DNA from 3 places in the Cupriavidus necator N-1 genome. Region 2 is predicted to be linked to each of the others. Evidence: riboswitches for the same ligand, from Rfam matches in the RefSeq annotation. Region 2 holds a riboswitch; each other region holds the start of a gene.
The links. A riboswitch is a leader RNA that binds a small molecule or an ion and turns the genes downstream of it on or off. The one in region 2 is predicted to bind glycine.
Positions count from the first base shown of each region.

Region 1: another riboswitch for glycine. It lies ahead of CNE_RS20315 (D-amino acid dehydrogenase); the one in region 2 lies ahead of CNE_RS33115 (D-amino acid dehydrogenase).
Region 3: another riboswitch for glycine. It lies ahead of gcvT (glycine cleavage system aminomethyltransferase GcvT); the one in region 2 lies ahead of CNE_RS33115 (D-amino acid dehydrogenase).

Region 1 covers NC_015723.1:482,098-484,358, reverse strand. Annotated here, with positions in the region: gene CNE_RS20320 (TonB-dependent receptor) at 1-579, opposite strand, end outside; glycine riboswitch at 736-834, shown strand; glycine riboswitch at 835-953, shown strand; gene CNE_RS20315 (D-amino acid dehydrogenase) at 1,010-2,261, shown strand, end outside.
Region 2 covers NC_015727.1:675,956-678,216, forward strand. Annotated here, with positions in the region: gene CNE_RS33110 (solute symporter family protein) at 1-818, shown strand, start outside; glycine riboswitch at 1,055-1,149, shown strand; gene CNE_RS33115 (D-amino acid dehydrogenase) at 1,194-2,261, shown strand, end outside.
Region 3 covers NC_015726.1:3,708,100-3,710,360, forward strand. Annotated here, with positions in the region: gene CNE_RS17440 (UvrD-helicase domain-containing protein) at 1-324, opposite strand, end outside; gene CNE_RS17445 (glycine zipper 2TM domain-containing protein) at 607-834, shown strand; glycine riboswitch at 909-996, shown strand; glycine riboswitch at 1,018-1,143, shown strand; gene gcvT (glycine cleavage system aminomethyltransferase GcvT) at 1,242-2,261, shown strand, end outside.

The DNA of each region.
Region 1 (2,261 bases), on a different replicon from region 2:
GCCCTCGAACTTCTCCGGCGTGCGCGTGGTGATCAGCACCGTCGCACCCAGCGAGTTGCCGGGATACAGCGCCGAATACGGGCCGTACAGCACATCCATGCGCTCGATCTCAGCGCTGTTGACCAGCGACCAGCGCGGCGGGAAGCTGAAGTCCGATCCCAGCAGGTTGGACAGCAGCAGGCCGTCCGCATAGACCAGCCCCCGCGCCGACTGGCGCGAACTGGTGCTGCGCACCGAGATGATCGAGTTCATATCGCCGATGAAGCGCTTGCGTACGGCGAGGTTGGGCGCGTATTTGAGGGCGTCTTCCGTGTTCACCACATTGAAGTCGGCCATGCGGCGGCTGCTGATGCCGTAGGCCGGCGAGGGCGTGTTGGGCGGTATGGCCGGCGTCTCGCCGCGCTCCGACTTGGCCGAGACCACCACCTCCTGCAGCGGCTCGAGCGCGTCCACCACCTGGGCGGCGGCGACGGCGGGGCCCATCAGTACCGCCGAAACGGCCAGTGCAATGCGATTTTTCTTCACTGGAAAGCCTTGTTGTCGTCTTTTTTTTTGGCTCACTCCACCTGAGCGCAGCATACGGCGCTTCTCCCCGAGAGCGAGCGCTGACATTTTATGGGGCATGGGGACGCAGGCCGATGCGACATAGCGACGCGGGCGGCAGGCCGCCTAAGTGTTAACCCGCATATCCAACGTCGGACCTTGTCACTACATTGCCCTGATTGGCGTCAAGCCAATGTGATGCAGGGAGAGACTATCGCGGCGCCCGCCGCGCACAGCGCCGAAGGAGCAACCGCCCCGGAAACTCTCAGGCAAAAGGACCGGCATCACCAGTCAGTGCACTCTGAAGAATGCCGGACGCTATCGTCCGCCGGCATACCGAAGGAGCAAGCGTACCCCGCCCTGGCGGCCGGGTGTCGTGAATCTCTCAGGTCCAGAACAGAGGGGGCGTCCGCCACGCATATTGCGTCCGGGCTCCCACCATCGACGTTCCTGGAACCTGCAGATCATGAAATCAATCGCTGTCATCGGCGGTGGCATCACGGGTGTCACCACGGCCTACGCGCTGGCCCGGCGCGGATTCTCCGTCACGCTGTTCGAGCGGCACCGCTATGCCGCCATGGAGACCTCGTTCGCCAACGGCGGCCAGTTGTCGGCCTCCAACGCCGAGGTCTGGACCCACTGGTCGACCATCGTCAAGGGCATGAAATGGATGCTGCGCAACGACGCCCCGCTGCTACTCAATCCCCGGCCCAGCTGGCACAAGCTGTCCTGGTTCGCCGAGTTCATCGCCGCGATCCCCCACTACCGCCGTAACACCATCGAGACCGCGCGCCTGGCCATCGCCGCGCGTGAGCACCTGTTCGACTGGGCGGCGCAGGAAGGCATCGATTTCGACCTGAAGAAGGAAGGCATCCTCCATATCTACCGCGACAAGGCCGGCTTCGACCATGCCGGCCGGGTCTCAGCGCTGCTGGCGCAGGGCGGGCTGGAGCGCCGCGCCGTGACGCCCGAGGAGATGCGCGCGATCGAGCCGACGCTGGCCGGGTCCTACTATGGCGGCTATTTCACCGAGAGCGATTCCACCGGCGACATCCACAAGTTCACCAGCGGCCTGGCCGCGGCCATCGATCGGCTAGGCGTGCGCTGCCTGTACGGCCAGGACGTGCGGGCGGTGAAGACCGACGGCAGGCGCGCCACCGTGACCGTTCAGGACGGCGCCGACACGGCCAGCTCCACCTTCGACGGCGCCGTGATCTGCGCCGGCACCGCCAGCCGCGCACTGGCCGCGGGGCTGGGCGACCGCGTCAACATCTATCCGGTCAAGGGCTATTCGATCACGGTCAACCTGACCGACGAAGCCAGCCGCGCCGCGGCACCGGTGGTGAGCCTGCTCGACGACGAAACCAAGCTGGTCACCAGCCGCCTGGGCGACGACCGCTTCCGCGTGGCCGGCACTGCCGAGTTCAATGGCTACAACCGCGATATCCGCGCCGACCGCATCCGCCCGCTGGTGGAATGGGTGCAGCAGTGCTTCCCCGGCGTCAGCACGCGCAGCGTGGTGCCTTGGGCCGGGCTGCGGCCGATGATGCCGGATATGCTGCCGCGTGTGGGGCGCGGGCGGACGGCATGCATCTTCTACAACACCGGGCACGGGCACCTGGGGTGGACCTTGTCGGCGGTGACTGCGGATATGGTGGCGGGGATTGTCTACCAGCATCTCGGCGCGAAGCTGGCAGTCGCGCCGGGTGCGTCGCTGG
Region 2 (2,261 bases):
TGCTAGCTCAGTTCCTTGGGGGTGGGGCAAACTCATTCGCTGGCAATCTCTTCCTCGGGTGGGTGGCGGCTGTCGCCTTTGCAACGATTGTCGCCGTGGTGGCAGGGCTTACGCTTGCCGCAGCCTCCGCCCTTGCCCATGACATCTACGTCGGGGCAATCCGTCGTGGTGAGGTATCCGAACGAGAGCAAGTGATCGCAGCCAAGGCCGCCGCCGCAATCGTTGGTGTCGTGGCAATTGTTCTGAGCATTCAGGCAAAGGGCCAGAACGTTGCGCATCTTTCAAGTCTGGCGTATGCCGTTGCGGCTTCCGCCAATCTCCCAGCGTTGTTGCTTACCCTGTACTGGCGTCGGTGTAGCACTGTCGGTGTTTGCGTCGGCGTCGTCGGGGGGACACTTGCAGCAGTCCTGCTTGTGCTGGTGTCGCCCAATATGCAGTATCCCTTGCTCGAGAGAGCGCAGGCTGAACGAACGCAAGCCACCGCCGCCAGGAAGATCGAGAACCTGACGGTAAAGATGGCGGCATCGACCGGAGCCGGCCGTGATGAGCTTGGGGCTGAACTATCAAAGGCGCGCGCCGCCATCGCGAGCGCACAATCGACCATCGATGCGCTCCGCGATCGTCGGACAAGCTTGATTGGGCTCGAGGTGCCCCTATTCCCCTTGCGTAATCCGGCGCTCGTCACCGTTCCATTTGGCTTCATGTTGGTGTTCCTCTTTTCGGTACTCTTCCCGGATCCGCGTGCTCAATCGATCTGGACAAGAATGGTGGCCCAGCGAGAAACCGGCGCCAACGCAGCAGCAGCCATTTCGCACTAAGCATTGCGAAGTACGGAAACGCTCGATACAGCTGGCTAAGGCCAATCGATAATTTACGGCCTTAGATCTGATCGGTCGGCATGTTGGTGAAGTATGGACAGATACAGCTTTCAACGTGGTGTCGACCGATACAAGGAGCGTGAGATTACTTGTCAAAAACCAGGAGTCATGACCGACACCAATCGGATATGCTGAACAAGCAGCACGCAAAAGTGGCCATTAGTTGTTGATGGCCACGATACGACGCAGGAGAGACTGGGCAGGACACGTGCCCAGCGCCGACGGAGCAACCACCCCGGAAACTCTCAGGCAAAAGGACTGTGACGTCTACTGCAAATCTGGAGAGTGGCATGCCAGGCATGCCCACCGAAGGGGATGGCGCCGGCACCGTTGGCGCCTAAGCTCTCAGGTCCCGAGACAGATGGGGTGAACGGCCGGATCGTCCGGTCACGAATTTACTTCACAGGGACTGCCATGACGCATATTGTTATCGTCGGCGCCGGTATTTCCGGCGTCACTACCGCTTATACGCTCTCGAGACTTGGCTACCAGGTCACGGTCGTCGACCGCCAATTGTATCCGGCGATGGAAACGTCGTTCGCCAATGGTGGCCAGCTTTCCGCCAGCAATGCCGAAGTCTGGAACAGCTCTGGCACGCTGCTCAAAGGTATCAAATGGATGCTGCAGAAAGATGCCCCGCTGTTGCTCAATCCCAAGCCATCGTGGCATAAATACTCGTGGCTCGGAGAATTCGTCGCGAGCATCCCCCGCTACCGCCGCAACACGATCGAGACCACTCGGTTGGCCATCGAGGCACGCAAGTATCTGTTCGAGATGGCAGAGCGTGAGCAGATCGACTTTGACCTGCAGCATCGCGGCATCCTGCACATCTATCACGACAAAGCGAGCTTTGCGGCCGCAGGCAGGACCAACACTCTCCTCGTTGCCGGAGGACTTGAGCGTCATGCTGTGAGTCCGGAGGAAATCAAGACGATCGAACCAACGCTGCAAGGCCAGTACTACGGCGGCTACTTCACCGCGTCAGACGCCACCGGCGATATTCACAAGTTCACGCGCGGCCTCGCGCAGGCCTGTCATAAATACGATGTGTGCTTCCTGCATGGGGTGGACGTGCAGGCCGTCGAGATGACCGAACAAGGCGTTCGCCTCCTGTTGCAGACAACACTGGACGATAAGCTCTCGACCACGCGCGCTGACGTTGGGACGGAACTCGTCGCCGACGCGCTGGTTGTCTGCGCCGGTGTCGGGAGCCGCCATATCGCGCAAATGGTGGGGGATCGCATCAATGTGTATCCGGTCAAGGGCTATTCGATCACCGTGCATTTGGACGACGAAGCCAGTGTGCAAGGTGCGCCGTGGGTCAGCCTGCTGGATGAGAGCGCGAAGATCGTGACAAGCCGCCTGGGAGCGGGGCGTTTCCGT
Region 3 (2,261 bases), on a different replicon from region 2:
GTGCTCGGCCTCCATGCGCAGGATTTGCACCCCGAGCGAGTGGAAGGTACAGACCGTCAGCTGCTTGAGCGGGATGCGCTTGCCCTCGCGCGTGGTCTTGCCCTCCATCAGCTTGCCGATACGCTCCTGCATCTCCTTGGCGGCCTTGTTGGTAAAGGTGACGGCGGCGATATGGCGCGGCTCGAAACCCTTGTCCTCGATCAGATGCGCGATCTTCTGCGTGATCACCCGGGTCTTGCCGGAGCCCGCCCCGGCCAGCACCAGGCAAGGGCCGTCCAGGTAGCGGACGGCTTCAGATTGGGCGGGGTTCAGGCCATGGGTCATGCGAGGGATGCGGTTGGAGGCGGGGAAATCAGCAGGAACAGCGGAAGGCCAGGCGGGACACGCCGGCACCCCAAAAACGGGCTCGGCGGCAAAGCTGACGATGTTAACACGCTGGCCGCGGCAGGTCAGTCAGCGCAAACCGCGTTGACAGGGCCGGTTGTGTCACTGGCGTAACACTTCGTAAAGGCCGGAGCCAATCGCGCAACGCAACGCTCTAACTGATATGTCCCCCGGCCTGCGCGGCGGGGGTGACATGCTTGAATCATCACACCGGAGCCAATAATGAAAACCCTGCAGACTTTGACCAAGGTGACCCTGATCGGCGCGACCGTCGCGGCCTTTGCCGGTTGCGCGGACATGACCCCGAAGCAGCGTAATACCGCCATTGGCGCGGGCGCGGGTGCCGTGGGCGGCGCCATCCTCACCGAAGGCAGTGCGCTGGGTACGCTGGGTGGCGCGGCCGTGGGCGGCGTGATCGGTAACGTTGTCACCGACGACAAGAAGAAGTAAGCCAGACCCGCAGCGACAGGTACGGCAGGCTCCCTGGCCGGTTTGACAAAGGCCGGGGCCTCCCGTACATTGCGCGCATCCGACCGGGAGAGCGCGCATCGCCTGCGCCGCCGAAGGGGTATCACCCGAAAACTCTCAGGCACCACGGACCGATCGGATCGGCATGCAATATGCACACGATGCATGCCGCACTCTGGAGAGCGGCACCCGCCATTCGTGGCGAGCGTGCCCACCGAAGGGGCGCACGAGGATGGGGTCCGGCAGGATCCGCCTTGTAATCTCTCAGGTATCGAGGACAGAGGGGTCATCCGCCGCAGCGGATTGCTACGCCACATTCAGGCGCGGCGAGCGTTGCGGCGGATGGCCCTTTTTTGTTTTCGCCAACCGAGATTGCCCCCGAGGATTCCATGACGCTCCAGGCCACGCCCCTCAACGCCATCCACCGCGCCCTCGGCGCCCGCATGGTTGATTTCGGCGGCTGGGACATGCCGGTCAACTACGGCTCCCAGATCGAAGAACACAATGCCGTGCGCACCGACGCCGGCATGTTCGACGTGTCGCACATGTGCGTGGTCGACCTCACCGGCGCCAATACCCGCAGCTTCCTGCGCGGCCTGCTGGCCAACAATGTCGACAAGCTGCAGACCCCGGGCAAGGCGCTCTACTCCTGCATGCTGGATGAGAAAGGCGGCGTGATCGACGACCTGATCGTCTACTTCTTTGCCGAGGACCGCTTCCGCCTGGTCGTCAACGCCAGCACCGCGCTGGGCGACATCGAATGGATCCGCGCGCGCAATGCCGCCACCGGCAGCGATGTGACCATCACGCCGCGCCGTGAAGATGTTGCGCCTGCAGGCGTGCAGCCTCTGGCCATCGTCGCCGTGCAGGGGCCCAACGCCCGCACCACGGTGTGGAGCACCTTCCCCTCGACCCAGCCGTCGGACACGCTCAAGCCCTTCAACGCCGCCGTGGTCCAGGACCCGGCCATCGGCGAGATCATGGTGGCCCGCACCGGCTACACCGGCGAAGACGGCTTCGAGCTGGTGGTGCCGGCCGAAAACGTTGCCGCCGTCTGGGAAAAGCTGAACGCCGCCGGCGTGCGTCCGGCGGGCCTGGGCGCGCGCGACACCCTGCGCCTGGAAGCCGGCATGAACCTGTACGGCCAGGACATGGATATCAACACCTCGCCGCTGGATGCGGGCCTGGCCTGGACGGTGGACCTGCAGAGCGAGCGCGATTTCACCGGCAAGGCAGCACTGGGCGCGGCCGGTTCGCGCCAGCAATTCCTCGGGCTGATCCTGCGTGACAAAGGCGGCGTCCTGCGCGCCCACCAGAAAGTGATCACCCCGGCCGGTGACGGTGAAATCACCAGCGGCACCTTCAGCCCGTCGCTGTCGCAGTCCATCGCCTTTGCCCGCCTGCCGAAG